2 regions of the Xanthomonas sontii genome follow, and region 2 is predicted to be linked to the other one. Evidence: riboswitches for the same ligand, from Rfam matches in the RefSeq annotation. Region 2 holds a riboswitch; the other holds the start of a gene.
The links. Region 2 has a riboswitch for cobalamin ahead of RAB70_RS02145 (ribonucleoside-diphosphate reductase subunit alpha). Riboswitches for the same ligand answer to the same signal wherever they lie in the genome.

Region 1 (11,742 bases), 400 kb from region 2:
GATCCGCGACCTGCTGCGCCGTGGCCAGGTCCACGAGATCAAGCAGGCGATGGAGGAGTCGCTGGAGGAAGGCATGGAGACCTTCGACCAGTGCCTGTTCCGCATGGTCAAGCAGGGCCAGATCGAGCAGGAGGAAGCGCTGCGCGCGGCCGACTCGCGCGACGGCCTGGCCCTGAAGTTCCGCCTGTCCGAAGGCGGCAGCGGCGAGCACGATCCCTACGCCGACTACGACAGCGGCCCCAGCGCCGCGCCGCGGATCACCCACGGCTTCGTCTGAGGCGTCGCCGTGTTGTCGTAGGCGCGGTTTCAGCCGCGACCGGGCGTTCGCAGCCGCCTGGTCGAACTGGCCCCGCAGCGACGGCGGCAACGACGGGCCGTAGGTCCAGCGGCGGTCGCCGCGGGTCGCCCTTGCGCGGGCAAACGCCACTTCCACGCAACTTCGCGTCGGGACTGAAGTCCCTCCCACGGTGCACCCAGCGAGTGCACCGCAAGCGCGTGTGGAAGCGACTTCCGTTGCGATGCGTGAAGGCCGAAGTGTCCGGAAAACTGCCGTCGGGACTGAAGTCCCTCCCACAGTGCGCCCAGCGAGTGCGCCGCAAGCGCGTGTGGAAGCGACTTCCGTTGCGACGCGTGAAGGCCGAAGTGTCCGGAAAACTGCAGTCGGGACTGAAGTCCCTCCCACATCCTCATGCTCACCGGCGCGGCAGGGGCTGGTGGCCGACTGGCAGCAGCGGATGCCCGGTCGCGGCTGAAGCCGCTCCTGCGACGATAGTCCCAGCTTACTGCGCGTCGGGCTGGCGTTCCGGGCGCGCCGCGTCGAATGCCGGCAGCGCCAGGCAGGCGCGCTCGATCCGCTCCAGGGTCGGGTAGGCCTGCAGATCCACGCCGAAGCGGCGCGCGTTGTAGAGCTGCGGCACCAGGCAGCAGTCGGCCAGGCCCGGCTGCTCGCCGTGGCAGAAGCGTCCGGTGTCGGGCGACTCGGCCAGCAACTGCTCCAGCGCATCGAAGCCGGTCTGCATCCAGTGCCGCATCCACTCTTCGCGCTCGGGTTGCGGCACGTTCCAGGCGCTCTCGAAGAACTGCGTCACGCGCAGGTTGTTGAGCGGGTGGATGTCGCAGGCGATCAGTTGCGCCAGGCCGCGCACGCGGGCGCGATCGATCGGCGCGTCCGGCAGCAGCGGCGGCTCCGGCCAGCGCTCGTCCAGGTACTCCAGGATCGCCAGCGATTGGCGGATCGGCTGGCCCTCGTGGCACAGGGTCGGCACCAGTTCCTGCGGGTTCAACCGCGCATATTCCGGCGAGTGCTGCTGCCCGCCGTCGCGCACCAGGTGCACCGGCAGCGACTGGTAGGCCAGACGCTTGAGCTCCAGCCCGATGCGCACCCGGTACGCGGCGCTGGAGCGCCAGTAGGTGTAGAGCTGCAGTGCCTCGTCCATGCCCGCCTCCGTCTGCGCAATCGACAACGATACCGGTGGACACCCGGGCTGCGCCGCCGCCGGTCGCCCCGGCACCGCCGCCGGCCGGGTCAGGGCAGCGGCGCCTGCTCGATGCGCTGCTCGATCGCGCCGAAGATGCTCACTCCGTCACGGTCCAGCATCTCGATCCGCACCACGTCGCCGAAGGACATGTACGGCGTGCTCGGCTTGCCGTCGCGCAGCGTTTCCACGGTGCGCTGTTCGGCGAAGCAGGAGGCGCCGCGCGTGGTGTCCTGGTTGGCGATGGTGCCCGAGCCGACCACCGCGCCAGCCGCCAGCGGCCGGGTCTTGGCCGCGTGCGCGACCAGCTGCGCGAAATCGAACTGCATGTCCTCGCCCGCTTCCGGCGCGCCGAACCAGGCGCCGTTGATGTGGGTCAGCAGCGGCAGGTGCACCTTGTTGCCCTGCCAGGCCTCGCCCAGTTCGTCGGGAGTGACGAACACCGGCGACAGCGCCGAACGCGGCTTGGACTGCACGAAGCCGAAGCCCTTGGCCAGTTCCGGCGGAATCAGGTTGCGCAGCGACACGTCGTTGACCAGGCCGATCAACTGGATGTGCGCGGCGGCCTGCGCCGGGCTGACCGCCATCGGCACGTCGTCGGTGACCACCACGATCTCGGCTTCCAGGTCGATGCCGTAGTCCTCGCTGACCACCTTGACCGCATCGCGCGGGCCGTAGAAGCCGGCGCTGACCGCCTGGTACATCAGCGGGTCGGTGTAGAAGCTCTCCGGCACCTCGGCGCCGCGCGCGCGGCGCACGCGCTCGACGTGCGGCAGGTAGGCGCTGCCGTCGAGGAATTCGTAGGCGCGCGGCAGCGGTGCCGCCAGCGCGGCCATGTCCAGGTCGAACTGGCCGTCGGCGCTGCCGTCGTTGAGCGACTCGGACAGCGCGTTCAGGCGCGGGGCGAGGTTGCTCCAGTCCTCCAGCGCGCGCTGCAGGGTCGGCGCGATGCCGGTGGCGCGCACGGCGCGGGTCAGATCGCGGGACACGACGATCAGGGTGCCGTCGCGACCGCCTTCCTTCAGAGAACCTAGCTTCATGTCCGTCCAGTGCTGGGGGCTGAGCCGGCGATTGTACGGCCAGACGGCGGCTTGGTTTCAACTGAAACGGACTCGCATTTTGTGCAGCGCGCCAATTCAGGTACACTATTTCGGTCTGCATGCGGCCGTCCGTTTCCCTCAGGGACCGCCGGCGAGGCCAGGATCGCAACGATCCGACTCGCCCGCCCCGCCCGACGCCTTTCGTGGTGCCGACGAACCCCAGCCTCGCGCTGCGGGTTGATCCACCCTCTCGCAGCGCGGTTCACGGGAACGCTCCGAGCCTCACCTACTTGCGCCTGCGCGCCGGGTCCGTCCCGGCGTCGGCGCGTTATCCGGAGCATTCTCATGTCGTTCGAATCCCTGGGCCTTGCGCCCTTCCTGCTGCGCGCGTTGGCCGAGCAGGGCTACGAAACCCCCACCCCGATCCAGGCGCAGGCCATTCCCGTCGCCCTGGAAGGCCATGACCTGATGGCCGGCGCGCAGACCGGCACCGGCAAGACCGCCGCGTTCGGCCTGCCGCTGCTGCAGCACCTGGGCACTTCGCCGCAGTCGGTGGGCCCCGGCCCGCGCAAGCCGCGCGCGCTGATCCTGACCCCGACCCGCGAACTGGCCACCCAGGTCCACGACAGCCTGCGCGGCTACAGCAAGTACCTGCGCATCCCCAGCACCACCATCTACGGCGGCGTGGGCATGGGCAACCAGCTCGACGCGCTGCGCCGCGGCGTGGACCTGCTGATCGCCTGCCCGGGCCGCCTGCTCGACCACCTCGAGCGCCGCAGCGTGGACCTGTCGGGCATCGAGATTCTGGTGCTGGACGAAGCCGACCGCATGCTCGACATGGGCTTCCTGCCGTCGATCAAGCGCATCCTCGCCAAGCTGCCCAAGCAGAACCGGCAGACCCTGCTGTTCTCGGCCACCTTCGAGGAAGGCATCAAGCAGCTGGCCCGCGAGTTCATGCACGACCCGCAGGAAATCCAGGCCACCCCGAGCAACACCGTGGCCGACACCATCACCCACCGCGTGCATCCGGTGGACGGTGCGCGCAAGCGCGAACTGCTGCTGCACCTGCTGGCCGCCGACTCGCGCAAGCAGACCCTGGTGTTCGCCCGCACCAAGCACGGCGCCGACAAGCTGACCATGTTCCTGGACAAGTCCGGGTTGAAGACCGCGGCGATCCATGGCAACAAGAGCCAGGGCCAGCGCCTGCGCGCATTGAGCGACTTCAAGGCCGGCCGCATCACCGTGCTGGTGGCGACCGACATCGCCGCGCGCGGCATCGACATCGACCAGCTGCCCAAGGTCATCAACTACGACCTGCCGATGGTCGCCGAGGACTACGTGCACCGCATCGGCCGCACCGGCCGCAACGGTTCGACCGGCGAGGCGATCTCGCTGGTGGCGCAGGACGAGGCCAAGCTGCTGCGCGCGATCGCACGCATGCTCAAGCGCGAGATGGACATCCGCGACGTGCCGGGCTTCGAGCCGGTCACGCCGATCCGCTGGGGCAACAACAACCCGCCGGACGAGCGTCCGGGCGGCCAGCGTCCGCCGCGTCGCGGCAGCCACGCCCGTCGCGGCCATGGCGATGCGCCGGCGCACGCGCATGCGCACGCCGGCAGCAAGAAGCCCGGCGGCAGCCACGCCGACGGCGCCCGCCGCCAGGGCCAGGGCCGCCGCCACGGCAACGGCGGCGGCAACCGCCCCGCCGCGCCGCGCTGATCCGTCCGCGGCCACGCGCTGCGCACGCACTCGGGCCGCCCTTCGGGGCGGCCTTTTTTGTCCGCTCCACCCGGACATCGTGCGTCTGTCGCCGCCCCCTGCGGCACGCCACTGTCTTCCGTTTCGCGCGCCCCGCATCGCGCCATGCCGCTCCGCCCCCTGACCGTACAATGCCGCCCATGGATATCTTCAAAGTCTTCACCCTCGAAGCCGCGCACCGCCTGCCCAACGTGCCGCCCGGCCACAAGTGTGCGCGCCTGCACGGGCACTCGTTCCGCATCGAGCTGCACGTCAGCGGCGAACCCGGCGCCGAGAGCGGCTGGGTGATGGATTTCGGCGACATCAAGGCGGCGTTCCGCCCGCTCTACGACCAGCTCGACCACCATTACCTCAACGACATCGAGGGCCTGGACAATCCCACCAGCGAGCGTCTGGCGGTGTGGATCTGGGACCGGCTCAAGCCGGCGTTGCCGCTGCTCAGCGAAGTGGTGGTGCACGAGACCTGCACCTCCGGCTGTCGCTATCGCGGGCCGGGTTGAAGAAGGCCGGGAATGGGGAATGGGGATTCGGGAATCGTAAGGGCGGCACCGCGCCGGCTGAGGGTTCGCGTGCTGCCCGCCTTGCGTCGTTGCGCATCTGGCGCTTTCCAGGCCCGCAGAGGCGTCCGGCAAGGGCTGGCGGAATTGCGCCAAGTAATTGATCAGAAAAGCAGTTTGAACGAATCCTGAGCGGCTTCAGAAAATTTTGTTGCATCGCAGCAGAATGAGCGTATGTTGCACTGCAACAGCAGTCGGCATTCCAACGGAGTTGCATGATGTCCGCTCAATTCAACGATCAGTTCAGCAGCTACACCCAGCAGTTCGCCGCCGCCGCGGCGCGTGCCAACCGCCTGGCGCTGGAGAGCGCCGAGAGCGTGTTCGGCGTGCAGTTGAAGACCTTCGAGAAGAACGTGTCGGCCACCACCGGCTTCCTCGGCGAGCTGACCGAGGCGCGCGATCTGGGCACCGTGCAGGCGCTGTGGCCGAAGGGCCTGCAGATCGCCCGCGACAACTTCGAGCGGCTGGCCACGGCCAACCAGGAAGTGTTCGGCCTGGGCCTGAAGGCCTCCGAAGCCATCGGCCAGCTCGCCAAGCACCAGTTCGAAGCGGCGACCGAACAGGCCGCGCCGAAGGCCAAGCCCGCCGCCAAGTAACACTAGTTTTCGACGTCGCTGCGGTTCGCCGCCCGACGCACGCTCGGTCTGCATGGGTCCCTCCCCCCGTGCAACCCAAGGCCCGGTAGATCCCTCCCTCTACCGGGCCTTTTTTATGGGCGGGATTCGGGAGTGGGGATTCAGGATTGGTTGATCGCGTGCGTCTTGGCGTTCCTGTCTTTCCTGATGAGAGAGGCTTCAGCTCCGGTGCTTTGCCAGAAGCCGGTAGATCGCCTCTTCGACCGGGCTTCTCCATGCGCTTGCTTCGGGAGTGAAACCCGGCATTCGGGATCAGCCCATCTTGCGGATCCTGGACGCCCTGCTCTTGTGGGAGGGGCTTCAGCCCCGACGCGGCATCGGTCAGGCGTCGGGACTGAAGTCCCTCCCACAAAAGCCGGCAGCGCAGTGCCACCGGCAGTTGCTCAGCCCGGCGACATGCCCGCCCACGGCTGGAATTCCGCTGCCAACTGCTCGGCCTGCGGTTGCGGCCGGTACGGCAGGCGCCCCCAGCACGGCATCGGCAACCGCGCGCGCAGCATCGCCATGTTGTCGTCGATGCGGTCCATCGCCGGGTCGATCTCGTTGCCGATCCAGCCGATGCACTGCAGGCCATCGGCGGCGATCGCCGCGGCGCTGAGCCGGGCGTGGTTGAGGCAGCCCAGGCGCAGGCCGACCACCAGCACCACCGGCAGCCGCAGCGCGCGCGCCAGATCGGCCTGGTCCAGCGTCGCCGACAGCGGCGCCGCCCAGCCGCCCACGCCCTCCACCACCACCACGTCGGCCTGCGCGCGCAGGCGGTCGAACGCGGCCGCGATCGGCGCCAGCTCCAGCTGCACGCCGGCATCGGCGGCGGCCAGTTCCGGCGCCAGCGGCAGCGGCAGCGCGTACGGATTGAGATCGTCATAGGCCGGCCGCGGCGCGCTCGCCTCCTGCAGCGCCAGCGCGTCCTCGTTGCGCCAGCCGTCGGCCTCGCGCGCGCAACCGCTGGCCACCGGCTTCATGCCCACCGCGCGCTGGCCGCGCGCGCGCAGGGCGTGCAGCAGCGCGGTGCTGGCGATGGTCTTGCCGATGCCGGTATCGGTGCCGGTGACGTAGAAGGCGGGAACAGCCATGCGAAACCCTGTCGGTTGGCCGGCGGGACGCGCGGCGGCGCGCAGGATAGCCGGGTGCGTCGCGCGCGTCAGCCGCCGCGGTGCCGGCGGACGCAGCGCGCTGCTAGACTCGCGCGATGTTCGCCTCGTCCTCGCTCACCGGCAGCAAGCCGGAACAGTACGCCCAGTTGCTCGACCAGGCCCGTGCCCTGGTCGCCGGGGAGCCCGACCGCATCGCCAATGCCGCCAACCTGGCTGCGCTGGTGTATCACGCGCTGCCGCGGCTGAACTGGGTCGGTTTCTACTTCTACGACGGCAAGGAACTGGTGGTCGGCCCGTTCCAGGGCCTGCCCGCGTGCGTGCGCATTCCGCTGCACAAGGGCGTGTGCGGTGCGGCCGCCAGCAGCGGCCAGACCCAGCGCATCGACGACGTGGAGGCGTTCCCCGGGCACATCGCCTGCGATGCGGCCTCGCGATCGGAACTGGTGGTGCCACTGCTGCGCGACAGTGCGCTGGTCGGCGTGTTCGACCTGGACAGCCCCGACCTCGCCCGCTTCGACGCCGACGACCAGCGCGGCCTGGAAGCGATCGCCCAGGTCTTCGTCGACAGCCTGCGATGAGTACCACCAAGCTGCGCAACATCGGCCCCAAGAGCGCGGCCTGGCTGCGCCAGGTCGGCGTGCGCACGCAGCAGGACCTGGAGGCGGCCGGCGCGGTCGGCGCCTTCGTCAGGGTCAAGCGCGCCGGCTTCAAGCCCAGCCTCAACCTGCTGTATTCGCTGGAAGGCGCGCTCAGCGGCTGCCACTGGCAGGAACTGTCCGAGGCACGCCGCGCGCAGTTGCTGGGCGAACTTGAGATCGCAACGGCGGCGCTGCCGGCGCAGCGCGGCCTGCCGGTCGCCGGGCCGGTGGCGACCACCCACTTCGACCGCGACGACACGCGCGACGACGACGCTGCCGACGGCGCCTACGCGCACGACACGCACGACACGCCGATGGGCGACCGGCACGGCGACGACGACGGCCACGGCACTCACGCCGACTGAGCCGCGCAGCCAGCGGCGATCGCGTACAATCGCGCCGCTTCAAGGTGACCCACCGGCTCCGGCCAGCGGGTTGAAACGGGAAGCCGGTGCGTCTTGCGACAAGGCCGGCGCTGCCCCCGCAACGGTAAGCGATCCGCGCTGACGACCTGCGCCACTGTGCCCTGGGCATGGGAAGGCGTCGCAGCCGGGAGGTCCGCCTCCCCGATCGCGAGCCCGGAGACCGGCCTTGCAGTTCACTGGTTGCGATGCGGAGGGCGTCGCGGCGTGCCGCGCCGTGTCCGGCGCCGTCCGCTTGCACCTTCCGTTCGCGACTCCCTTGCCGTCACAGCGCGCAGCCGCGCGCCGGAGTTGCCACCCATGTCGTCCCGCCTGCTTTCGGTCGCGATCGCGTCCGCCCTGTCCCTGCCCGCGCTGGCCCACGCCGCCGATGCCGCCACCGACCTCGACCAGGTCCTGGTCACCGCCACCCGCACCCAGATTTCGGTGGAGGACAGCGTGGTGCCGGCGCAGGTCATCGACCGTGCCGAGATCGAGCGCAGCCAGGCCACCTCGCTGGCGCAGCTGCTGCAGGGCCGCGCCGGCATCGGCTTCTCCAACCAGGGCGGCCTGGGCAAGCTGACCACGCTGAACCTGCGCGGCAGCGAGTCGGACCACGTGCTGGTGCTGGTGGACGGCGTGCGCATCGGCTCGGCCAGCGCCGGCCTGGCCGCGTTCCAGGACCTGCCGCTGAGCCAGATCGAGCGCATCGAGATCGTGCGCGGCCCGCGCTCGAGCCTGTACGGCTCCGACGCGATCGGCGGCGTCATCCAGATCTTCACTCGCCGCGGCGGCCAGGGCTTCCAGCAGAACCTGAGCCTGGGCGGCGGCAGCCACGGCCTGCGCGAGGCCGGCGCCGGCTTCAGCAACCGCGGCGAGCGCGGCTGGCTGGCCGTGCAGGGCGGCTACCAGAAGACCGACGGCATCAATGCCTGCAACGGCTCGGCCACGCTGTTCGCCGGCTGCTTCGTCGACCAGCCCGACCGCGACGGCTACCGCAACGTCTCGCTGAGCGCGCGCGGCGGCTACGCGCTGACCGACACGCTGCGCATCGAAGGCCAGGCGCTGAACATCGACAGCCGCAACGAGTACGACGGCGACGCGCTGTTCGCCGGCAACGAGGCCGACAACACCCAGCAGGTGTTCAGCGGCAAGCTCGACTGGACGCCCTCCGATCGCCTGCACCTGGCCGCGCAACTGGGCCGCAACGTCGACGACGCCGACAGCTACTACCGTGCGCCGGGCGCACGCACCCGCAGCTTCGTCAGCACCTTCGACAGCCGCCGCGACACCGCCGCGCTGCAAGGCGACATCACGCTGGCCGAAGGCCATCTGCTCAGCGTCGGCAGCGACTGGCAGCGCGAGCACGTTGCCAGCAGCACCGCCTTCGACGTCGACAGCCGCGACAACACCGGCGTGTTCGCCGAGTACCAGGGCCGTTTCGGCGCGCAGCAGGTGCAGGCCAGCGTGCGCAGCGACGACAACGAGCAGTTCGGCGAGCACACCACCGGCAGCCTCGGCTGGGGCCTGGCGCTGGACCATGGCCTCAAGCTCACCGCCAGCGTCGGCACCGGCTTCAAGGCGCCGACCTTCAACGACCTGTACTACCCGTTCGCCGGCAATCCGGAACTGAAGCCGGAGCGCTCCAAGAGCGGCAACCTCGGCATTGCGCAGTATGCCGACAGCTGGAACTGGACCTTCAACGCCTACGAGACCCGGGTGAAGGACCTGATCTCCTACGACGCGGTCAGCTTCCTGCCGGTCAACGTGGACGAGGCGCGCATCCGCGGCGCCGAACTGACCGGCTATGCGTTGCTGGCCGGCTGGGAACTGTCGGCGCAGCTGAGCCACACCGACCCGCGCAACCGCAGCGACGGCGGCAACCGCGACAACTGGCTGGCGCGCCGCGCGCAGAACACCGCGCGCCTGGACGTGGACCGCGGCATCGGCCCGGTCAAGCTCGGCGTCAGCGTGTTCGGCAGCGGCCACCGCTTCGACGACGCGGCCAACCGCGTGCGCCTGGCGGGCTACGGCACCGTCGACCTGCGCGTGGAGTACGCGTTCACCCCGGACTGGACGCTGCAGGCCAAGGCCAGCAACGTGTTCGACCGCGACTACCAGACGGTGAACTGGTACAACCAGCCGGGTCGCGAATACGCGCTGACCCTGCGCTACGCGCCGGCAGCGCGCTGAGCCGGCGTCCCGCGCTGCGCCGATGGCGTGGCGCGGGACGACAGTGCGGAAACCACGCGTCTTTTTTTGTAGGAGCGGCTTCAGCCGTGATCGGCTTTCCCGGGAAAGCCTGTCGCGGCTGAAGCCGTTCCTACGAAAGGCGGCATGTGCGAACACAGCGGATATAGATGCGCGCATTCTCAAAGCAGACATGCGCGACGCACGCACACGTGGTCACTCGCGATAAGACCGCTGGCTGCCGAACGCAAACAGCCTCCCTCGTGCTCATGCATCGCGGCACAAACCTGACAGTTCAGCGACCGCTGCGCGCCCGGACCCTCACCCCAACCCCTCTCCCGGGGGGAGAGGGGCTTACTGCGTCATCGGCTGAAGCCGCTCCTGCAAGCGCATCCCGGTCTTTGCGCTACACCGCAGTGTTTGGATCGCCGTCGTATCAGCGCAGCTGCAGCAGCTCGCGCAAATCATCCATCAGCAACACCACGTCGGCCGTGGCCAGATCCAGATCGCGCGGATAGCCGTAACGCACCAGCGCCACCGGCATGCCGGCGGCGTGGCCGGCCTGCAGGTCGGTCCCCGAATCGCCGACCATCAGGCAGCGCGCCGGCGGCTGCGCGAACTGCTGCGCCAGGTGCAGCAGCGGCGCCGGGCTGGGCTTGCGCTCGGGCAGGCTGTCGCCGCCGAGCACCGCAGAGAACAGATCGGCCACGCCCAGATGGCGCAACAACGGCGGCACCATCGCCGACGGCTTGTTGGTGCACAGCGCCAGCGTCACGCCATCCGCATGCAACTGCGTCAGCGCCTCGGCCGCACCCGGATACAGCCGCGGACTGCGCAACAGGCATTCGGCGTAGTGACGCATGAAGGTCGGCATCACCGTCTCGAGTGGCGTGGCGTCGCCGGCATGCCGCCAGGCGCTCTCGACCAGTTTGCGCACGCCCTCGCCGATCCAGCCGAGCACGGTCGCCTCCGGCACGCGCGGCAGGCCGAAGTCGGCCAGGGTACGGTTCAACGCCTCGGCGATGTCGGCGCCGCTGTCGACCAGGGTGCCGTCCAGGTCGAACACCACCAATGCATAAGGAAATGTCATGTCGTGCCAACACAGGGGGACAAGTGCGCATTGTAGGTGGCGCAATGTCGGACGCGGTTGCGACGCGCGCGCGCGACGCGTGCCCTGCCTTCGCTGGCACGCGATTGCGACCACGCCACGCCCGCTGCGGCAGCGCCGTGACGGCGACCGAGCGCGCGAACCGCGCTCACGCGATCCATCCCGACCCGAGTCAACCGCTCGATCCCTGCGCTCGCGCGCACGACACCCGAGAACATCACCGGTTGGCGATCCCCACCCATGTTTCAATCCACGCATCCGTGGGGACGCGACCAGGTCGATCCGCGTGCCGGAGGATGAAGTCGCTGTTGCAACCCGAGCAGCATGCCCCTGTGGGAGGGACTTCAGTCCCGACGCGGGAGCGACGGCCAGGTTCTCGGCCTGCACCCACATCCCATGGTTGTTTCAACACACGCACACGAGAGTGTGCGACCGCTGACGCTGTGCCTGCTGACCGACTCGATGTGCTTTCAATCCACGCCCCCGCAAGGGCGCGACACAGACCCGCCGTCGCCGCACCGTAACCCCACGTGTTTCAATCCACGCACCGCTCAGGGCGCGACGATAGAGGGTACGACAGTCTCCCGTGGCACACGTTCCCATGCAATCAGCCGGGAAGGCACTATCCCAGGCGACGCCACCGCCTCAACCGAACAAGCGCCCCTGCGCCTGCCCCGGCTCGCGCTCGTGGAAGCCGGACAGGCCGACGCCGACCAGGCGGTAGCGGGTGGATGCCGGCAGGTCCACCCGCTCGCGCAGCGCCAGGGCGATGTCGATCAAGGCCTGCAGCGAGTCCGGCGGTTGCTCCGGGGTGAAGCTGCGGGTGAGGATGCGGAACTGCGCGGT
Region 2 (11,742 bases):
GACGTGCACACGCCCAGCCAGCGCCTGGTGCCGCCGGTGTGCGCGGCCTGCGGCGGCACGGTGCGCCCGGGCGTGGTGTGGTTCGGCGAGGCGCTGCCGGCGGCGGAATGGGCGCGCGCGCAGAGCGCCGCCGACGCCGCCGACCTGGTGCTGGTGATCGGCAGTTCCGGCCTGGTCTATCCGGCCGCCAGCCTGCCGCTGCAGGCCAAGGAGCGTGGCGCCTGCGTGGTCGAGATCAATCCCGAACCCAGCGCGCTGTCGGCGCGCGCCGACCTGCACTGGCGCGACAGCGCCGCGGTGGCGCTGCCGTTGCTGCTGCAGCAGTGCATGGTGACCTGAGCCCGGTTGTCGTGGGGGCCGTGCGCGGTGCTCAGCGCAGCGTGTGCAGGAACGCGTCCACCGCCGCGGTGTAGGCCGAGGGCAGGCCCAGGTCGCGGTTGATCTCCGCGTGGCTGGCATCCTGCGGCAGCACCTCGACGCGGATGCCGCGGGCGCCGGCCTTGCTGGCCAAGTGGCGCGCCTGCGCGCAGGCGTCGGCGCGGCGGCTGGAGCACACCGCCAGCAGCGGCGGCGCGCTGGCGCCCATGACGTGGTACGGCGAGGCGGCGATCCAGTCGCTGCGCACGCTGCCGAAGGCGCGGTCGTACAGCGGCAGATGCCGTTGCTGCATCACCTGCTCCACGTCCATCGCTGCACTGTCCAGCGCCACCGTGCCCAGCGGTCGGCGCGCCCCGGCCTGCGCCAGCAGATTCGGCGACAGGTCCAGCAGGCTCACCAGATGCGCGCCGGCCGAGTGGCCCATCAGCACCAGCCGTGCCGGATCGGCGCCCCACTGCGGCGCCAGTTGCTGGATCCGCGCGACCGCGCGCGCCACGTCTTCTGCCTGCGCAAGCGGCGTGGCCTGCGGCAGCAGGCGGTAGTTCACCGACACCAGCACATGGCCCTGCGGCAGCCAGTGCGCGACCTTGTTGGCGGCCACGCCGGGGTTGTCCTTGTCGCCGTCGGCCCAGCCGCCGCCGTGCACCATCACCAGCAGCGGCGCCTGACGTGCGCCGGCCGGCAGGTACACGTCCATGCGCTGCGCCGGGTCCGGGCCGTAGGCGACGTCGCGTAGCACCTGCGCGCCGGCGGGCAAGGGCGCGCGTGCGCCGTCGGCGCCGTCGCGCGTGGCCAGGCGCTGCAGCAGGCGGGCGCGCAGGCGCCCGTCCTGGGCGTGGACGGGGGCGGCGAGCAACGGCAGCAGCAACATCAGGGCGAGCAGGCCGTGGGTGGGCGAGGGGCGGGACAGGCGCATGAGCAGATCACTCCATGAGGACGGCGAGGAGGGGCGTGGCGCGGCCGACGCGTGCGGGCGTCGGCGCGCGCCGGGTTCAGGCCGGGCGCAGATGCAGGGTGGCGCACAGGCCGTGTGGGGCGATGGGTTGCAGCAGCAACGCGCCGCGATGCTGGCGCGCGACGCGCTCGACGATCGCCAGGCCCAGTCCGCTGCCGCCATGGCCGCCGTGCACGAACGGCTGCAACGCGCGCGCGGCCAGCGCCGGGTCCAGGCCGGGGCCGTGGTCGCGCACCTCGATGCACCAGCCATCGCCGCCGTCGCTGTGCAGGCGCAGCTGGAACGGCGCCGCGCCGTGCCGTTCGGCATTGCCGACGAGGTTGCCGAGCGCGCGCTGCAGCGCCAGCGGCCGCCCGTGCAGCGGTGCCTGCGCGGGCAGGACGGCCTCCCAGCCGGGTTGCGCCGCGCCCAGCGCCTGCCGGCAGAGGTCGGCCAGGTCCAGGGCGACGGCCGGTTCGTCGCGGCCGTCGCGGGCGTAGGCGATGAACTGCGCCAGGATCGCGTCGATCTCGCCGATGTCGCGCTCCATGCCTTCGCGCAGTTCCGGCTCCACCTGCGGCAGCAGCGCCAGCGCGTACTGCAGCCGGGTCAGCGGGGTGCGCAGGTCGTGGGAGATGCCGGCCAGCAGCAGCGCACGCTCGGCCGCGGCGTGGCGCACGTCGGCGCTGGCCGCGGTGAGCGCTTGCGCCAGCGCGGCGACCTCGCGCGGACCGCCGGTGGCGATCGGTGCGGCCTGTTCGCCGCGGACCAGGTGCGGCGCGGCCTGCGCCAGTTGCCGCAGCGGCCGCACCAGGCGCCGCGCGACCAGCGCAGCGGCGAGCCAGACCAGCAGCGCGCAACCGGCCAGCATCGCCACCGAGAACCGGCGCAGGCCGTGCTCGCGCGGCTGGCTGGAGAACGCCACCCACAGCGGGGTCGGCGTGGCCAGGTGCAGCCACAGGGTGCCGTCGGCATCGCGGCGCAACGCGCGCCCGGGGCCGAGCTGGTCGGCCGCGCGGCGCTGCATCGCGTCGGCCAGCGGGCCGGCGGCGCTGGCGGTGGGCGGCGCGCTGCGCAGTTGCAGCCCGGCTTCGCGCAACGCCGGCGTCAGCGCCGCAGCGGCCGGCGAGCGCTGCAGCGCCTCGGCGACATTGGCGAAGCCGTGCAGCATGCGCAGTTGCTGCTGCGCTGCCGGCCGCACAGCCAGTTCGCGGCCGAGCAGCAGCGCCAGCAGGCCGGCGCCGGCCAGCACCAGCGCGATCACCAGGACCAACTGCCCGAACAGGCTGCGCGGCCAGCCGCTGGCGCGGGAAGCCGGCGCGCTCATGCCTGCGGCTCCGGCGGCACGTACACGTAGCCCACGCCCCACACGGTCTGGATCAGCCGCGGCGTGCGCACGTCGTCCTCCAGCAGCTTGCGCAGCCGCGCCACGATCACGTCGATGCTGCGCCCCAACGGCTCGTGTTCGCGGCCGTGCGCCAGGCTGGAGAGGCGGTCGCGGCTCAGCGGCTGCTGCGGGTGCCGCAGCAGCACCGACAGCACCGCGAACTCGGCGGTGGTGAGTTTCAGCGGTTCGCCATCGCGGCGCAGCTCGCGCCGGCCCAGGTGCAGGCGGAAGCGGCCGAAGCCGATCTCGCCGCCCTCCGGTTGCGGTGCGCCGGCGCCGCCCGGGCGGGTACGGCGCAGCACCGCGCGGATCCGCGCCAGCAGCTCGCGCGGGTTGACCGGCTTGGGCAGGTAGTCGTCGGCGCCGATCTCCAGGCCGACGATGCGGTCGATCTCGTCGCCCTTGGCGGTCAGCATCACGATCGGGGTGGCGTCGCCCTGGCCGCGCAGGCGCCGGCAGATCTCCAGGCCGTTCTCGCCGGGCAGCATCAGGTCCAGCACCACCAGGTCGTAGTGGCCGCGCGCCAGCGCCTGCTGCAGCTGCACGCCGTCGGCCACCGCCTTGACCGCGAAGCCCTGGCTCTCCAGGTAGCGGCACAGCAGGGCGCGCAGGCGGTCGTCGTCGTCGACCAGCAGCAGGCGGGGAGCGGGCGCGGCATCGTCCATGGACGCCACTATCGGTTGCGCCGCGGCCCCGCGGCAACGGCCGCCGCGACGCAACTGTAAGCGGATGTTTCCGCTGCGGCGTTCGGCAACATTTGCTGGCCGATGCGGCGCCCGCGGCGCCGGCGCCATGGCTACGGTGACACTCGGCAGCACGCCGCTGCCGTCATCGGAGAACGCCATGTCGCTGTCCCGTCGCATCACTCCCTTGCTGCTGGCGCTGGCCGCCGGCGTCCTGGTCGCGCCCAGTGCACCGGCACGCGAACACACCCGCACGCGCACCGCCGGCGGCGCCGAGGGCGCCCGCCACGCCGCCGTGCAGGCCAGCGCCAGCGGCGCGCACGGCAGCGTGCAACGCGCCCGCCAATGGCAGGCCGACGGCCAGGGCAACGCCAGCGCGCGCAGCGCCGCTACCCGCACGACCGCCGCCGGCGGCAGCGCCACGCGCCAAGGCAGCGCCGAGCGCAACGCCGACGGCAGCGCCAGCCGCCAGGGCAGTGCCAGCGTCCAGCGCGCCGACGGCGCCAGCGCGAGCAGCAGTGGCAGCCTGGCCCGGGCCGCCGACGGTACGCTCAGCGGCAGCCGCCAGAGCAGCGTCGATGGCACGCAGGGCAGCTACCAGGGCAGCACCAGCGTGCAGGACGGCAGCATCGTCCACACCGGCACCTGCACCGATGCGAGCGGCACCGTGGTGCCTTGCCGGCCGTAGGACAGGCGGCGGTGTCGGGGCCGTCCGGGGGCGCCAAACGCCCCTGTCCGCGGCCGGCTTCACGGCCCCGTCACGGCCACGAACGGCCGTCGCGGCCGGGCCGGAATCGGCCGTCGGCGGCAAACCGTTGCCAGGCTTAGGTTTTCGTAATTTCACCCATATTTAGCGTTGACGTCGTCGACCGACCCCACTATCTTGGGGTGGTCGGTTCCGGCGGCCCCAAGCCGCAGGATCAAAAGGGAAGCCGGTGCGGCGTGCCAACGCCAACTCCGGCGCTGCCCCGCAGCGGTAATTGGGAACGAACCCGTCATCCGCACTGAGGCGCCCGCCTTGGGAAGCGACGGGCTAGGAACCGGCCACGGCCGTTGCCCATCAGCCCGAAGACCTGCCGACAGCCGCGCGAAGCACACCGCGCGGCGCCGACCGCGCGCTCTCCGGGGGGAGAGGGTCGGTGCAGCGTTGACCGCCCGCAGGCCCGGTGCCTGCGCCGTTTGCAGTCTTCGCGACACCGCCTGCCCACCATTGAACCCGGTCGGACCGCTGCCTGCGAGGGTCGGGCGGCCGCGTGCACTACGCTTGGAGACCTTCATGAGCCAGACCCACAGCCTGCCGGCCACCGCATCCGTCGACGCCGCCGTCGACCCCACGACCGCTGCCGCCACTGCCCAGCCGGAGCCGACGGCCAGCAGCGAGCCGAGCAACGACCAGCGCGCCGTGACCTGGATCGTCAAGGACGGCGGCAACCGCCGCATGGCCTTCGACCGCTCGCGCCTGCAGCGCACCCTGGACCGGATCCACGCCGAGTTCCCGCAGCTGGACGTGAGCGACTACGAGCGCAAGGCCTTCGCCTTCATCGAGAAGAAGGAAAGCCTGTCGGCCGACGACATGGTCGACTACCTGATCCGCGAGGCCGAGTCGCGCGTGGACATCGCCACGCCGGAGTGGGAGTACTTCGCCGCGCGCCTGTACCTGGACCGCCTGTACAAGCGCGCCAGCAAGAACCGTTTCTACGATGCCGGCGAGAAGTACGGCTCCTACGTCGGCCTCCAGGAAAGCCTGGCCGACCGCGGCGTGTACTCGATCGACATCCTCAAGAACTACTCCAAGGACGAACTGGCCGAAGCCGGCCGCATGATCGATCCGGAGCGCGACAAGCTGTTCGCCTACAACGGCCTGTACCTGCTGGCCACGCGTTACCTGGCCACCGACAACTCGCGCAAGGTCTACGAACTGCCGCAGGAGCGCTGGCTGACCATCGCCCTGTACCTGATGCAGGACGAGAAGCCGCGCGAGCGCCGCATGCAGCTGGTCGGCGAGGCCTACTGGGCGCTGTCCAACCTGTACATGACCGTGGCCACGCCGACCCTGGCCAACGCCGGCAAGATCGGCGGGCAGCTGTCGAGCTGCTTCATCGACACCGTCGACGACAGCCTGCAGGGCATCTACGACTCCAACACCGACGTGGCGCGCGTGTCCAAGCACGGCGGCGGCGTCGGCGCCTACCTGGGCTACGTGCGTTCGTCCGGTTCGGCGATCCGCGGGGTGAAGAACTCCAGCGGCGGCGTGGTGCCGTGGATCAAGCAGCTCAACAACACCGCCGTGTCGGTGGACCAGCTCGGCCAGCGCAAGGGCGCCATCGCCGTGTACCTGGACATCTGGCACCGCGACATCGAGGCGTTCCTGGACCTGCGCCTGAACAACGGCGACCAGCGCCTGCGCGCGCACGACGTGTTCACCGCGGTGTGCGTGCCGGACATCTTCATGGAAGCGGTGGAGCGCCGCGGCGAGTGGTACCTGTTCGACCCGCACGAGGTGAAGGAGGTCAAGGGCTGGTATCTGCAGGACTTCTTCGACGAGAAGCGCGGCGAAGGCAGCTTCCGCGCCCGCTACGAGGAAGTGGTGGCCGACGAGCGCATCGGCCGCAAGGTGGTCAAGGCCATCGACATGTTCAAGCGGATCATGGTCAGCCAGCTGGAGACCGGCAACCCGTTCATGTTCTATCGCGACGAAGTCAATCGCATGAACCCGAACAAGCACCAGGGCATGGTGTATTCCAGCAACCTGTGCACCGAGATCCTGCAGAACATGAGCCCGACGCGGGTCATCCAGGAGATGATCAGCGGCGACCAGATCGTCACCACCAAGCAGGCCGGCGACTTCGTCGTGTGCAACCTGTCCTCGGTGAACCTGGGCCGCGCGGTCACCGCGCAGCCGGACCTGCTGTCGCCGGACATCCTGGAGCGGCTGATCCGCGTCCAGGTGCGCATGCTCGACAACGTCATCGACCTCAACGAGCTGCCGGTGCCGCAGGCCACCATCACCAACCAGAAGTACCGCGCGATCGGCCTGGGCACCTTCGGCTGGCACCACCTGCTGGCGCAGAAGGGCATCGACTGGAACTCGCCGGACGCCGAGGCGTACAGCGATTCGCTGTACGAGCGCATCAACTACCTGACCATCCAGGCGAGCCTGGCGCTGGCCAAGGAGAAGGGCGCGTACAAGGTGTTCAAGGGCAGCGACTGGCAGAACGGCGAGTACTTCACCAAGCGCGGCTACGACAGCGCCGAATGGCAGGAACTGGCCGCGCAGGTGAGCGTGCACGGCGTGCGCAACGCCTGGATGGTGGCGGTGGCGCCGAACATGAGCACCGCGCAGATCGCCGGCTCCACCGCCTCGATCGATCCGATCTACAGCGCGTTCTACTACGAGGAGAAGAAGGACTTCCGCCGTCCGGTGGTGGCGCCGGGGCTGACCGTGGATACCTATCCGTACTACGAGAAGGGCGCCTACAAGGTCGACCAGTTCGCCAGCGTGCGCCAGAACGCGCGCCGCCAGCGCCACGTCGACCAGTCGATCAGCTTCAACTTCTACGTGCCCAGCGGCATCCGCGCCAGCACCCTGCTGGACCTGCACATGACCGCGTGGAAGGAAGGCCTGAAGACCACGTACTACGTGCGTTCCAACGACATCGACATCAGCGAGTGCGAGTGGTGCTCGAGCTGATCGCCGGCGTCTGACGCCCGCGCCGCGCGGCAGGCCGGTCCTGCCGCGCGCGTCCCGCATTCCCGCGCCGTCCGCCGGCGCCGTTCACCCGACTACCGAAGCACATCCATGGCCATCGCGCTCGACCGCATCAAGATCCTCGAACCGCTGCACCCCAACCGTTCCACCGGCATCATCAACGGCACGACCAGCGGCATCCTCAACTGGAACGACATCCCGTACCCGTCCTTCTACCGGGCGTACAAGGAGCTGTCGACCAACTTCTGGATCCCCGACGAAGTGGACATGAAGGGCGATGCCAAGCAGTACGGGGAGCTGTCGGCGCGCGAGAAGAACGCCTACGACTCGATCATCGGCCTGCTGGCCACGCTGGATTCGCCGCAGACGCGCTTCATCTACAACGTCGCCGAATACATCACCGACCCGGCCGCGCACGCCAACGCCGCGATCATCGGCCAGCAGGAAGTGATCCACAACGAGAGCTACTCGTACGTGCTCGCCTCGATCGCCGGGCTGGCCGACCAGAACCGCGTGTTCGAGATCGCGCGCACGCATCCGACCATCATCGCGCGCAACCAGCCGATCATGCAGGCCTACGACGACTTCATGCGCGAGAAGACCGCAGAGACCCTGCTGCGCTCGCTGATCCAGTCCTCGATCCTGGAAGGCATCAACTTCTATTCCGGCTTCGCGTACTTCTACAACCTGGTGCGGCAGAACCGCATGACCGGCACCGGCAAGATCATCAGCTTCATCAACCGCGACGAGCTGGCCCACACCAAGTTCATCAGCGAGCTGATCCGCGCCATCATCGGCGAGAACGCCGAGCTGCAGACCAACGAGCTGACCGACTACGTGCACCAGGCCTTCGAGCATGCGATCCGCCTGGAGACCGAGTGGTCCTCGGAAGTGCTCGACGGCATCGAGGGCATCGACGTGGACGAGATGATCCAGTACGTGAAGTACCGCGCCAACAAGATGTCCGGCATGCTCGGCATCGAGAAGCTGTACAGCGGCGCCAGCGACAACGTGATGCCGTGGATCAAGGCCTACGCCGACAACTTCACCGAGACCAAGACCGACTTCTTCGAGATGCGCAACGCCAGCTACAAGAAGACCAACTCGGACAACGGCTTCGACGATCTGTGAGGAGCCGGGATTGGGGAATCGGGATTGGGGATTGGCAAAAGCAAACCCCGCCCTGACGAATCCCGAATCCCCATTCCCGAATCCCCGCCCCATGCACATCCTGCTCGCCTACGCTTCGCTCAGCGGCAACACCCGCGACGTCGCCCGCCGCGTGCATGCGCAGTGCGAGGCGGCGGGGCACGCGGTCACCTGGATCCACACCGACCTGCAGACGCTGCAGGGCGCGCTCGGCGATGCCGCGCGCGCGGCGGACTTCGACCTGCATCTGCTCGGCAGTTGGAGCGACAACGCCGGGCGCACGCCGGCGGAGATGAAGCGCTATATCGCCGAGTTGGTCGAGGCGGCCGGCAAGACGATCGAGGTGGCGGCGTTCGGCACCGGCGAAACGCAGTGGGGGCTGGAGTACTACTGCGGGGCGGTCAAGCGCATCGCGCGGTTCTTCGACAGCGCTTATCCGTTGCTGGAGATCGAGCAGATGCCGCACGGCGACCGCGACAACGCGGCCATCGACGCGTGGTGCGCGCAGGTGCTGGCGTTCCGCGCGGCGCGCGCGTCGTTGGCAGGCGACGTGCCGGTGGCCGCTGCCGAGTCCGCTCCCGCGGGCGCGGCTGGCTTCGCTGCGAGGGTGTTGCCCTTGCATGGCAGCGGCTGACGCCGTCGTCGTTCATCCGTTTTCCTGGCATCGCCGGCGTCCCCATCGCACGCCGGGCTTCTTCCGACATCAGACAAGGTTTCGTTCCATGCTCACCACCATCACCGTTTCCAGTGCCGAACAGTTCGCCGATGCGCTCGCCGCGCATCCGCGCGTGCTGGCCGATTTCAACAAAGACAACTGCCCTGGTTGCCGCATGCTCGACAAGTCGCTGGAGCGTTTCGCCGAGGGCGAGAGCGCGCAGGGCGTGACCCTGCTCAAGGTGAAGATGGAAGACGTGGGTGAGGACTTCTTCCGTGCCCAGGGCCTGCGCCAGACCCCGACGCTGATGCTGTTCCGCCAGGGCGAGGAGGTGGCGCGGGTGCCCGGGTTCGTGCCGCCGGCCAAGATCGACGAAGCGGTGCGCACGCATCTGGGTTGAGCGCGTCGCGTTCCTCGTACCTCGTATCTCATAGGAGCGGCTTCAGCCGCGACGGGCTTCACCGATAGAGCTTATCGCTGCCAAAGCTCACTCTTGCGGTTGTGCTTGTCCGACGCGTAAATCAAGCAGCAACATCAACATCAACAGCAACGGCTTTCGCCTTGCGGCGAGTTACTTTGATCAGCCTTCGGCTGCTGAGAAGCGCTTCTTTGCTTGTGCAAAGAAAAGTAACCAAAAGAAAGCACACCCTGCCTCGCGCCCTCCGCGCTAACGCGCTCCGGGTCCGCGGATGCACCGGGGATTCGCGGAAGGGGCATCCTGCCCCTGCCGCGAACGGCGCACATCCATGTGCGCCGCCCTTCGGGTGTTTCCCCGGGCCATCCGCCGCTGCGGAAGGGAACCCAGTAAGTCAAAAGCCAACGCAACATCAATAGCCAACGCAACATCAATAGCAAAAGCTATTGCGGATACAGCGCATACATACGGCATTGCAATGGTGATGCGCCTGAGCTGGGTACACGCCGGCACAGCCACCTGTACGCCACGCACAACCGCTCCTGCAGCTTCTTCGAAAACCATCGTCGTTGCGCGTCCACCACAATCAACAGCCGACATGGGCTACCACGCGAAGTGCATTCGCTGGCGGCCGCTGGAATGACGGGGGTGTGCGCTGCAGCGGCAATCGCTTCGGTCTTTGCTGTTGCTTCGGCTTTTGACTTACCGGGTTCCCTTCCGAAGCGGCGGCCAGCACGGGGAAAAACCCCGAAGGGGCGGCGCACAAGGATGTGCGCCGTCCGCGGCAGGGGCAGGATGCCCCTTCCGCGGATCCCCGTGCTGGACGCGGACCCGGAGCGCGTAGCGCGGAGGGCGCGTAGGCAGGGTGTGCTTTCTTTTGGTTACTTTTCTTTGCACAAGCAAAGAAAAGTGACTCGCCGCAAGGCGAAAGCCTTTGCTGTTGCTGTTGCTGCTGCTTGATTTACACGTCGGACAAACACAGCCGCACGAGTGAGCTTTAGCAGCGATAAGCTCTATCGGTAAAGCCCTTCGGGGCTAAAGCCGTTCCTGCATTGCTGCTAGGGGAGTGCAGCCCCCTACCCGCGCCTGCCCGCCGCATGCCCCTGCGCCAACTGCCACAGGTGGCGCACGATCGGCATCGCCTGCGCGGTGGCCGGCAGCGCGGCCAAGGCCAGTCGCGCCATCGGCACGCGGCCTTCGATGTCCAGATAGCGCACGCCGGGCAACTGCACCTGCGCGGTCGAGGCCGGGACCACCGACACGCCCAGTTCGGCGGCCACCAGGTTGACGATGGACGACATCTGCGGCGCTTCCTGTTCGATCTTCAGTTCGAAGCCGGCCTGGCGGCAGGCATCGAGGATCTCGTCGTACAGGCTGGTGCCGAAGCTGCGCGGGAACAGGATGAAGGGTTCGCCGGCCAGCGCCGACAGCGGTGCGCGGCGGCGCTTGGCCAGACGGTGCGCCGCCGGCACCGCGATCTTCATCGGTTCGTCGGGCAGCTTGAGCAACTGCAGTTCCGAGGGTGTGGCCACGCTGTAGCGGATGAAGGCCGCATCCAGCCGTCCCTGCAGCAGTGCGGCGAGCAGGCCGGCGGTGTTGGTCTCTTCCAGCGCCAGCGTCACCGCCGGCCAGCCGCGGCGGAAGCCGCGCACCAGGGTCGGCACGATCGGGTTGAACGCGGCCGAGGCGGTGAAGCCGAGCCGCAGCACACCGCTCTCGCCGCGTGCGGCGCGGCGTGCGGCATCGCCGGCGCGTTCCAGGTCGGCGAGCACGCGCCGGGCTTCGGTGCGGAAGGCGCGGCCGGCATCGGTGAGTTCGGCGCCGCGCGGCGTGCGCACGAACAACGGCGTGCCCAGTTCCTCCTCCAGTGCGCGGATCTGCTGGCTCAGCGGCGGTTGCTGGATGCCCAACTGCGCGGCGGCGCGGGTGAAGTGCCCGGCCTCGGCCACGGCCAGGAAGTAGCGCAGGTGGCGCAGTTCCATGTCATATCCAGAACATATGGAGAGTGGGCAAATCATATATTGGACGCCGGGTGACGGCAGGCGAATACTGGCCATCCGTTTTCCGCCGCGACCCACACCGTGAACGCCTCCAGCCAATGCCCGCCGGTGCACGCCGTGGACGATGCGCCGCTGTTGCGCATCCGCCTGGCGCTGTTCCTGGCCGGCTTCGCCACCTTCTCGCTGCTGTACAGCGTGCAGCCGCTGCTGCCCGAGTTCGCCCGCGAGTTCGGCCTCAGCGCGGCGGCCAGCTCGCTGCCGCTGTCGCTGGCCACAGGCGGCCTGGCGATCGCGATCTTCTGCGCCGGCGCGGTGTCGGAAACGCTGGGCCGGCGCGGGCTGATGTTCGTGTCGATCGCGTTGGCGGCGCTGCTCAACCTGCTCGCCTCCTACCTGCCGCACTGGGGCGCGCTGGTGGTGGTGCGCGCGCTG

Region 1: another riboswitch for cobalamin. It lies ahead of btuB (TonB-dependent vitamin B12 receptor); the one in region 2 lies ahead of RAB70_RS02145 (ribonucleoside-diphosphate reductase subunit alpha).

Annotation. Positions count from the first base shown of each region.
Region 1 covers NZ_CP132342.1:68,808-80,549, forward strand. Annotated here, with positions in the region: gene RAB70_RS00270 (PilT/PilU family type 4a pilus ATPase) at 1-277, shown strand, start outside; gene maiA (maleylacetoacetate isomerase) at 780-1,436, opposite strand; gene RAB70_RS00280 (fumarylacetoacetate hydrolase family protein) at 1,526-2,515, opposite strand; gene RAB70_RS00285 (DEAD/DEAH box helicase) at 2,861-4,234, shown strand; gene queD (6-carboxytetrahydropterin synthase QueD) at 4,414-4,773, shown strand; gene RAB70_RS00295 (phasin family protein) at 5,049-5,426, shown strand; gene bioD (dethiobiotin synthase) at 5,849-6,538, opposite strand; gene RAB70_RS00305 (GAF domain-containing protein) at 6,655-7,137, shown strand; gene RAB70_RS00310 (TfoX/Sxy family protein) at 7,134-7,562, shown strand; cobalamin riboswitch at 7,588-7,806, shown strand; gene btuB (TonB-dependent vitamin B12 receptor) at 7,920-9,791, shown strand; gene gph (phosphoglycolate phosphatase) at 10,225-10,878, opposite strand; gene dinB (DNA polymerase IV) at 11,542-11,742, opposite strand, start outside.
Region 2 covers NZ_CP132342.1:470,869-482,610, reverse strand. Annotated here, with positions in the region: gene RAB70_RS02170 (NAD-dependent deacylase) at 1-339, shown strand, start outside; gene RAB70_RS02165 (alpha/beta hydrolase) at 371-1,294, opposite strand; gene RAB70_RS02160 (ATP-binding protein) at 1,371-2,639, opposite strand; gene ompR (two-component system response regulator OmpR) at 2,636-3,364, opposite strand; gene RAB70_RS02150 (hypothetical protein) at 3,543-4,070, shown strand; cobalamin riboswitch at 4,259-4,478, shown strand; gene RAB70_RS02145 (ribonucleoside-diphosphate reductase subunit alpha) at 4,659-7,073, shown strand; gene RAB70_RS02140 (ribonucleotide-diphosphate reductase subunit beta) at 7,182-8,222, shown strand; gene RAB70_RS02135 (flavodoxin) at 8,314-8,874, shown strand; gene RAB70_RS02130 (thioredoxin family protein) at 8,963-9,295, shown strand; gene RAB70_RS02125 (LysR family transcriptional regulator) at 10,387-11,292, opposite strand; gene RAB70_RS02120 (MFS transporter) at 11,392-11,742, shown strand, end outside.